Regions from separate parts of the Janthinobacterium sp. SUN033 genome, predicted to be linked through region 3. Evidence: predicted binding sites of a transcription regulator. Region 3 holds the regulator's gene; each other region holds the start of a gene.
The links. The regulator LexA, encoded in region 3, represses DNA repair genes until DNA is damaged. The targets are predictions, from matches to a motif close to ACTGTATNNNNATACAGT.
Positions count from the first base shown of each region.

Region 1: OX460_RS09100 (PA0069 family radical SAM protein) is a predicted target of LexA. The motif match lies at 1,489-1,506, and genes of this name have one in related genera.
Region 2: dinB (DNA polymerase IV) is a predicted target of LexA. The motif match lies at 1,493-1,510, and genes of this name have one in related genera.

Region 1 is NZ_JAPQNV010000002.1:106,007-109,283, reverse strand. Features, by position in the region: gene OX460_RS09110 (methyl-accepting chemotaxis protein) at 1-646, shown strand, start outside; gene OX460_RS09105 (tRNA-uridine aminocarboxypropyltransferase) at 733-1,440, shown strand; gene OX460_RS09100 (PA0069 family radical SAM protein) at 1,569-2,711, shown strand; gene OX460_RS09095 (hypothetical protein) at 2,920-3,096, opposite strand; gene OX460_RS09090 (S8 family serine peptidase) at 3,251-3,277, opposite strand, start outside.
Region 2 is NZ_JAPQNV010000008.1:105,805-109,081, forward strand. Features, by position in the region: gene OX460_RS27200 (recombination-associated protein RdgC) at 1-145, opposite strand, end outside; gene dinB (DNA polymerase IV) at 264-1,448, opposite strand; gene OX460_RS27210 (S9 family peptidase) at 1,630-3,277, shown strand, end outside.
Region 3 is NZ_JAPQNV010000002.1:317,960-321,236, reverse strand. Features, by position in the region: gene OX460_RS10040 (cystathionine gamma-synthase family protein) at 1-631, shown strand, start outside; gene OX460_RS10035 (tetratricopeptide repeat protein) at 711-1,484, shown strand; gene lexA (transcriptional repressor LexA) at 1,556-2,191, opposite strand; gene rpsF (30S ribosomal protein S6) at 2,467-2,856, shown strand; gene priB (primosomal replication protein N) at 2,877-3,176, shown strand; gene rpsR (30S ribosomal protein S18) at 3,202-3,277, shown strand, end outside.

The sequences.
Region 1 (3,277 bases), 210 kb from region 3:
GGCCAGGGCCGGTGAACAGGGCCGCGGCTTTGCCGTCGTGGCCTCCGAAGTGCGCAACCTAGCGCAGCGTTCCAGCGCGGCAGCCAAGGAAATCAAGGGCTTGATCGACGATTCCGTGCAAAAGGTCGAGGCCGGTTCGCAACTGGTGGACAAGGCGGGCCGCACCATGGACGAGATCGTGCAAAGCATCAGCCACGTGACGCAGATCATGAACCAGATCACCGACGCCAGCGATGAACAGCGCGCAGGCATCGAACAAGTCAACCAGGCCATCGGCCAGATGGACCAGGTGACGCAGCAAAACGCGGCCCTGGTGGAAGAAGCGGCCGCGGCGGCCGAATCCATGCAGGAACAGGCGGCCAGGCTGGCCGAGGTCGTGGGCGTGTTCAAGCTCGATGCCACGCAGCAATATGCTGCCGCCCGTAGCAGCCCGTCCGTGACGGCGCCTGCGCCAGTAGCGGCTGCCACGCGAGCCGCTACGCAACCCGCCACGCAGCCCGCCATGCGACGCGCGCCAGCATCCCGCGCGCCAGCACCCGCCGTGACCGCGACCTCGCCGGACAAGGCGGCGCAAGCGGACGCGGTGCGCGCACGCACGCCGAAGACGCCGGTGGCCTCCGGCGCCGACGAATGGGAAGAGTTTTAAGCACGGATTCTTAAACGCAGATTCCCCCTTGGCATGGCGCGGGCGCTACAATCGCGGCTTGAAGACAGCCGCGAACGCGCTCCGCCATGACCACCCGCCGTACCTCCAGCCCTAGCTCAAATCATCCCGCCAGCCATCCCGCCAGTCCTGGCGCTGCATCGTCTTCCCTGGCTGAACCGGCCAAACGCGCGCGCTGCCCAGCCTGCCTGCGCGCCGTATCCAGCTGCATCTGCCGCTGGATCGCCCCCGTTTCCCACGCGGTGGAAGTGCTGATCCTGCAGCATCCGCTGGAAGTGCACAATGCCAAGGGCAGTGCCCGCCTGCTGCACTTGAGCCTGCCGAACAGCCGCATGCTGACGGGCGAGCAGTTTGCCCCCGATACGTTCGCCGAATTGCTGGCTGACAAGCACAACGTGCTGCTGTACCCGGATACGCCCGGCGACCGTTCGCTGGGCATCGCCCCGCCGCCAGCGCTCGACCCAGCCAGCTTGCTCGATCTTGCCCGCGTGCGGCTGGTGGTGCTGGACGCCACCTGGCGCAAGAGCCGCAAGATGCTGTATCTGAATCCCCCGTTGCAACAGCTGCCGCGCCTGCCCCTGCGCGATACGCCCGCTTCCCATTACCTGATCCGCAAGGCGCATGCGCCAGACCAGTTATCGACCCTGGAAGCGACGTGCTATGCCCTGATGCAGTTGGAGCAGGACGCGGCCCGCTTCGTTCCCCTGATCGCGGCATTTGACGGCTTTGTCGCACAGCAGTTGAGTTATGTCATGCCGCACGGTGAAAAAGCTTGAAACGGCATCACGCCAGCCCTTGATCTTGCCCGCACAGCGGCATAGTATACTGTACGTATATACAGTTGATGGGGCCGTTCATGAAAGCAATCATTCCAGAGCACGATGACAGCTTCGCCGGGCAAGCCATGTTGCCGCCGCAATCGCTGAAAGCCCACAAGGGCCGCGGCGCCGTGTCGAACCTGCAAGGGCGCTACGAGGTGCACGCGCGCGGCGGTTTCGATGATGGCTGGGGCGTGGGCGGCCTGGATGAGGCGACCGGGGAGGCGGGGCCTCCCACCTGGAAGACGCAGGTCAGTGACGAACAGGCGCGCACCATTCTCACGCGCAACGCTTCGCCCGACTTGCCGTTCAATGTTTCCTTGAATCCGTATCGGGGTTGCGAACACGGCTGCATTTATTGCTTTGCCCGCCCCACGCACAGCTATCTGGGCCTGTCGCCGGGCCTGGACTTCGAAAGCCGCATCTACGCCAAGGTGAACGCCCCGGAACTCTTGCGCCGCGAACTGGCCAAGCCCTCGTATGTGCCCGAACCGATCGCCCTGGGCGTGAACACGGATGCGTATCAGCCGTGCGAGCGCGAACGGCAACTGACGCGGCGCGTGCTGGAAGTGCTGCACGAGTGCGACCACCCTGTGGCGCTGATCACGAAATCGTCGCTGATCGAGCGCGATATCGACATTCTGGCGCCGATGGCGGCCAGGCGCCTGGCGGCCGTGGCCGTCACTGTCACCACGCTCGACCCGGCCATCGCGCGCACCCTGGAGCCGCGCGCGGCCGCTCCGGCGCGGCGGCTGCGCACCATCCGCACCCTGACGGAAGCGGGCATCCCCGTGGGTGTGAGCATCGCGCCCATCATCCCGTTCGTGACGGAACCGGAAATCGAGCAGCTGCTCGAAGCCGTGCGCGACGCGGGCGCCATCCACGCCCATTACGTGGTGCTGCGCCTGCCGTGGGAAGTGAGCCCGCTGTTCCAGCAATGGCTGGAAGCGCACTTCCCGGAACGGGCCCAGCGCGTGATGAACCGGGTGCGCGAAATGCGCGGAGGCAAGGATTACGACAGCGCGTTCGGTACGCGCATGCGGGGCGAGGGTGTGTGGGCTGACCTCATCCGCCAGCGCTTTGAAAAGGCCGTGCACCGGCTGGGCTTGCACGGCAAGGGCGGCCGCTTCAAGCAGCTCGATTGCACGCAGTTCCGCCGGCCGCTGGTGGTGCCGCCGCTGGGCGCAAAAGTAAAAAAAGGTAATGCGGGGCAGCTGGATTTGTTTTAGCGCAAGCAGTGCGGGGCACGGGTTTGTGCGTTGACACGGGCGCGCGCAAGGGCATGCGTACTGCGCGAAACAGGCGGACTTGGTGGCGAGTCGCATCGCCGTCCTGCGTCCATCGGGGGGGATGCCGGCAGGGGGAGCGGGCGACGAGAAACTCATCGCCCGCAGGCATGCCGGGCTTAGCCGGAACGGCTCGATCTTGCTGGCTTGATCAGCAAACGGTGGCGTTGCAAGCCATCAGGCAGAGTTGCTGTGCGGTGCCGCTCAAGGCGCCGCAAGCCGCTTTGCACAGGGTGCAGGTAATGCCGGAAGGGGCGACACCCTGGCTGATGGCGGAGATGCTGGGGCTGCGTTGTACGGCTTTGGCTTGCAATGGCAGATTGTTCATTTTAAAACTCCTTGTGGTGGCGCCGCCGCGGGCAACGGCAATGGGTGTGCGTACCGAAGTACGGTGCTGATCGTTTCCCGCCAACGACCGTATGCTGAAGCGCGTGCACGCATCGCTGCGCCCACGAGCCCCGACAATTCAAATGCTGTTGACGTCAGCGTTGCGACCAGTAGCGCACTGC
Region 2 (3,277 bases), on a different contig from region 3:
GGCGTGGCGTATCCCAGCCCTGGCGCATCAGATCCATGCTGGTCGCCGGCGTAAATTTGTTCGAGGACAAGGCCTCTTCCAGTTGTTCTGGCGTATAGACCCATGGTGCGGGCAGGCGGTAAATCTGAAGATTCTTGAACCACATAGTTTTTGTCTTCCGTTTGTTTCAGTAGTGCCAGGGGAACGCCATTCTACACTTTCGACACGGGAATGCCGTCAAAAGCGCGGACTGGCGCGGTGTTGTTGATGCGTGGGGAATGCCGCTACAGGGCGGGAAACAGCTCCGCCTGGGCTGGCGCCTGCCGCATCACGATGGCCGGATCGGACAAGGTCGAGATGCGCACGCCCAGCAGGCGGATTTTCTTTTCAAATGGCACGCGCCGCAAGCAATCGCGGCTGGCCCGCAGGATGGCGGCGGCGTCCGCCGTGGCGCTGGGCAAGGTGATGTCGCGCGTGACGGTGCTGAAATCCTCGAAACGCAGCTTGATGCCCACCGTGCGCCCCGCCAGCGACTGCTTGTCCAGGTCGCCCGCCACGCGCGTGCACAGGCTTTCCAGCTTTTCCGACAGCGTGGCGCGGTCGCGCACCACCTGCAAGTCGCGCTCGAACGTCGTTTCGCGGCTGACGGACTTGGTTTCCCGGCTCGTCTGCACGGGCCGCTCGTCGATGCCCAGCGCCGCCTGGCGCAGCCAGCCCGTGTACAGGTCGCCAAACTGCGTGCGCAGCATGGCCAGGTCGGCTTGCGCCAGCTCGCCGATGGTGATGATGCCCAAGGCTTCCAGCTTGGCCGTCGCCTTCGGGCCGATGCCGTTGATCTTTTTCGCCGGCAAGGGCCACACGCGCGTGGCGATATCCTCGGGCGACAAAATGGTGAGTCCGTCGGGTTTTTCCAGGTCGGAACAGATTTTCGCCAGCAATTTGTTGGGCGCCAGGCCAATCGAGCACGACAGGCCCGTCGCCTCGAACACGGCCGCCTTCAGGCGCGCTGCCATGGCCGGCGCCTGCTCGCCATGTTCCGTCAGGTCGACATAGATTTCATCGATGCCCACGTTCTGGATGATGGGGCACAACTGAGCCACGGCTTGCTTGAAGCGGGCCGAATACTCGCGGTAGGCCTCGAAATCGGCCGGCAGCAGGATGCTGTCGGGCGCCAGCCTGGCCGCCTTCATGATGCCCATGGCGGAAAACACGCCAAACGCGCGCGCCGCGTAGGTCGACGTGGTAACGACGCCGCGCCCCACGTAATCGCGCATGCGCGCAAATTGCCGCGTGCCATCAATCTGCAGCACGGGCTGCTGCAGGCGCCCGCCGCCGATGACGACGGCTTCGCCGCGCAATTCCGGATATTTCAACAGTTCCACGGAAGCGAAGAAGGCGTCCATGTCCAGGTGGGCGATCCAGCGGCGCGCGGCGGGTGCTTCGGCAAGTGTGGGGGCAGATGGAATCAAAAAACACCTCGCGGCGGATCGGCTTGCCTTCATTGCGGCAAGATACTGTGCATGCATACAGTATTACCGGAAATGACCGCGGATGCAAGTTGAAACGCACGGGACCCGATGGCGACGATCAGCGGTTGCTTTTCTCAATAGCAAGATTACAATCCTGACACAACTATTCAAAGGAGTTGCCTTGTCCACAGCACATCATGCTTCGCGCCGCCGGTCCGTCTGGTCATCCATCCTGCCGGCCCTGCTACTGTCCACGCTGGCGCCATCCGCGCTGGCCGCCGACGCCACCACCACCATCGCCACGGCCGTCGCCCCCGTCGCCGCCAAGACAGCCTGGCAGGAAACGCGCCACGGCACGGTCGTCACGGACGACTACCGCTGGCTGCAAAAGAAAGCCGATCCTGCCGTGATCGACTACCTGAATGCGGAAAACGCCTACACGGCAGCCGTCACGGCGCCGATCCAGCCGCTGGCCGACAAGGTAACGGCGGAAGTCAAGGGACGCATGCAGGAAGTGGACTTGTCCGTGCCTGCGCGCCAGGGCAATTTCTACTATTACACGCGCATGGAAGCGGGCAAGCAATATCCGATTCACTGCCGCCGCCCCGTCGGCGCCAGCGGCGCCTATGATGCGCAGGCGGCAGAGGAAGTCTTGCTGGATCAGAATCAATTGGCCGAAGGCCACAAATTCTTTGCCGTGCGCGCCTTCAGCGTCAGCCCGAATGAACAGTTGCTGGCCTACACCACCGACACGACGGGTTTCCGCCAGTACGAGCTGCATGTCAAGGATTTGAAAACGGGCAAGTTGCTGGGCGACAGCATGCCGCGCGTGACATCGCTGGCCTGGGCGGCGGATAACGCCACCCTGATGCTGGCGCAGGAAGATGCCACCACCAAGCGCTCGGACCGCTTGTTCCGCCTGGCCCTGGGCGGTGCGCCGCAACAGGTCTACCACGAGCCTGTGGAGCAGTTCGCCATCAACGTGGGCCGCACGCGCGACAAGCAATTCTTCGTGCTCACCTCGGGCAGCACGGACACGAGCGAAGTGCTGCTGCTGCCAACGAGCAAGCCGCAAGGCACGTTCCAATCCGTGCTGAAACGTGAAAAAGGCCACCGCTACGGCATCGAGCACCGCGACGGCCAGCTGTATATTCTGACCAACAAGGGGGCGAAGAATTTCCGTGTCGTCAGCGCGCCATTCTCCGCGCCGCAGCCGAAGAACTGGAAGCCCGTCGTGCCGCACAACAAGGATGCCGTGATCCAGTCCATCGACGTCTTCCAGGGCTACCTGGTGGTGATGGAAAAGGCGCGCGCCCTGAACCGCGCCCGCATCTTTGATTTTGCGCAAAAGAACTGGAAGGCGGTGCAGTTCGACGACCCCGTCTACCTGGCCACGGCGGCCGGCACGCCGGAGTTTTCCGCCACGCAATTTCGCATGTCCTACCAGTCGCCCGTCACGCCGCCCACCGTCATCGACGTCAGCATGCAGGACGGCAAGCGCACGGTGCTGAAGCAGCAGGAAATCGTCGGCGGCTTCGACAGCAGCCGCTACACCACGCAGCGCTTGTGGGTGAAGGCGCGCGATGGCGTGCAAGTGCCGCTGTGGGTCGTCTACAAGAAAGGCGTCAAGCTCGACGGTTCAGCGCCGCTGCTGCTGTACTCGTACGGCTCCTACGGTATTTCCACGGAAGCCACTTTTTCCATCAGCCGCATCAGCCTGCTGGAACGGGGTGTCATCTATGCGCAAGCGCATATCCGCGGCGGCACCGACATGGGCGAAGCCTGGCATGAAGACGGCATGTTGATGAAGAAGAAAAACACCTTCAATG
Region 3 (3,277 bases):
TGCCTTGACGAAATCCATCGGCGGCCACGGCAATGCGCTGGGCGGCAGCTTGACGGATACGGGCGTGTTCGACTGGACGCAGTATCCGAACATCTTCGAGAATTACAAGAAGGCGGCGCCCGCACAGTGGGGCATCGCGCAAATCCGCGCCAAGGCCTTGCGCGATTTCGGCGCCTCTTTGGGGCCGGAAGCGGCGCACCATATCGCCGTCGGGGCGGAAACCATGGCCTTGCGCATGGACCGCACCTGTTCGAACGCCCTGGCGCTGGCGACCATGCTGGCCGCCGATCCGAGAGTGGCGGCCGTGCATTACCCGGGCCTGGCGTCGCACCCGCAGCATGCGCTGGCGACGGACTTGTTCCGCAGCTATGGCTCGCTGTTCAGCTTTGAATTGAAAGATGGCATCGACTGCTTCGATTTCCTCAATCGTCTCAATCTTGCCATTCCCGCCAGTAACCTTGGCGACACGCGCACCCTCGTCATTCCCGTCGCCCACACGATTTTCTACGAGATGGGTGCCGAGCGGCGCGCCAGCATGGGCATCGCCGAGTCGCTGATCCGTGTGTCGGTGGGTATCGAGGATGAGGTGGATCTGCTGGAAGACTTCAAGCACGCATTGGAAGAAGAATAAGGTTTCACTTTTTTGAGAAAAAGATTACATTTAAGTGTAATTAAAGCATATGTGTCTTTTTCTCAATCGGAGAGTGGGAATGAAAAAAATTGTATTTAGTGTTTTTTTATTGTTTTCTTGCGCTGTCTATGCTGATGACCTGACGGATGCGAATAAATTCCTGCAATCCAAGGCTTACCCACAAGCCTTGGATTTGTACAAGAAACTGGCTCAGGCCGGGAATGCCGAGGCTCAATTTCATTTGGGCGAGATGTATTTGTATGGTGAAGGAGTGGCTGTCGATGCCGCGCAAGCCGGACAATGGTTTGGGCAGGCCTCCAAGGCGGGCAACAAGAATGCCGAAGCCGCGCTTGCCCTTATGGCTAACCGTGTCGCGCGAAAAGGTGACATTGATTACTATGTCAACTCATATGCCGGCGAGGATGTTGCCTTGAGTAAGGTCAAGTGCGTTACCCCGGTGATCCCTGCATTCTCCCAAACCAAGCGTCAAATCAGAGATGTGGCCGATAGTGTCGATGCCTGGATGGCGTGCTATAACAGCTTTGTCAGTAATTTGAATGCTTCTTTGCCGCCTGGCAAAGCCATTCCTTCTGATATTGAATCGTTGATGAATGAGCAGGAATTTGAAAAGGCCAAGCTGCGCATGGATGCAGCCTATGCGAGGGTGAGTGCCGAAGGGCGTGAGCTGGCAAAAAATATCTTGGCGCAGCGCGATGAGTGGCACTCCAAAACAGAGGCGTATCTCTTGGCGGAGAATAAAAAAATTCAGACAGAAAATGAAATGAGTGAATTGAATCGCTCACGTACCGCGAACACGCCGCAATGGGTGACCAGTCCTTTGCCAAGCAAATAAGGCAGTCTTGCCGATGTGCTCAATAGGATGGGAGTTAAGCGCTCGCAGGTATGATGCAAGCGCTTTCCCTCTTAATGCCAACTGCGCATGAGTCCGACGGCCAAACCTTCCAATGCAAACTCATCTTCCGGCGACACGGTAATCACCTTGAAGTCGGGGTTTTCCGGCAGCAATTCGATGACGGACCCCGTCTTCTTGTAGCGCTTGACGGTGACTTCGTCGCCGATGCGGGCCACGACGATCTGGCCATTCTTGGCGCTGTCGACTTTCTTGACGGCCAATAAATCGCCATCCATGATGCCGGCGTCGCGCATGGACCAGCCGCGCACCTTCAGCAGGAAGTCAGGCTTGGCCGAAAACAGGGCGGGGTCGACGTTGTAGCTCGCTTCCAGGTTTTCCTGCGCCAGGATGGGCGAACCGGCCGCTACCCGGCCGATCAGGGGCAGCGACATCAGCAGCGCTGCCGGCACCTTCGATGGCAGCGCTTCGGCGGCGGCGCCGATCAGGCGGATGCCGCGCGAGGTGCCCGGTGAAATCTCGATCGCGCCCTTGCGGGCCAGGGCCTGCAAATGCTCTTCGGCCGCATTGGCCGATTTGAAACCCAGTTCATTGGCGATTTCGGCACGGGTGGGAGGAAAGCCCGTGTTTTCAATCGCGTCCTTGATCAGGTTCAGGATTTGTTCTTGTCGTGCTGTCAGCTTGATCATGAGCGGTGGGTGCATACTAAAATGCTGTCTATATGAACAGTCTGTATTTTTGTACAGTATCGTTCACTATGCAAGGGGATTTCCGTGTTTTGGGCGAATTTCGCAAGAAATACTTGTCCACGGACGGAAAGCACGGCGGCGCGCGGGCTTTTCGGGCCCATGTGGAAGGAATGATTGAAACGTTTGCAAAAGGCGGTTATAATCTTCGGCTGACCTTCCCACACCCGTCTTGACGCCGGGGTGGGCGATTATCAATCCGACCTGAAGGAGTTTGCATGCGTCATTATGAAATAGTCTTTATCGTCCATCCGGACCAAAGCGAGCAAGTGCCCGCGATGATCGAACGCTACAAAGCCAGCGTAACCACCCGCGGCGGTTCGGTTCACCGCGTGGAAGATTGGGGCCGCCGTCAAATGGCTTACTCGATCCAAAAGCTGCCTAAAGCACACTACATCTGCCTGAACATCGAATGCGACAACGAGACCCTGGTCGAGTTGGAAACAGCATTCAAATTCAATGATGCCGTGTTGCGTCACCTGACCGTTAAAATGAAGAAAGCTGAAACAGCTCCTTCGCCGATGATGAAATCGGTACAACGCGAAGACGCGGCCAAAAGCCACCGCACCGAAGCACCAGCAGCCGCTCCAGCCGCAGCAGCAGCTTAATTCTTGACCAGGATCGTGCGCTGAACCAGCTACAAGTAACCGCCATCATTGCCGAGCGCGAAATATTGCGCTATACCCCGGCAGGGCTGCCGATTGTGAATGCAGTATTGCAACACAGTTCGCAGCAGATGGAAGCAGGAATTGCCCGTTTGACCGAGTTTGATGTTGCCGCGCTAGCCGCTGGCGAAATCTCAGGCCGGTTCAGCCAGGCAAGCTTGGGCGGGGTGTATCAGTTCACGGGTTTCCTGGCCAGGAAGAGCCGCAACAGCAAGAGTTTGGTGTTTCACATCATTGATTTTAGTGCAGTCAATTCTGACTAGCGCATTTTAGATACAGGAGCCTGACATGGCATTCGGTAAAAAGTTCGACAAAAATAAGCTCAAGCTTAAAGAAAAACGCAAACAGCAAAACCCGTTGTTCA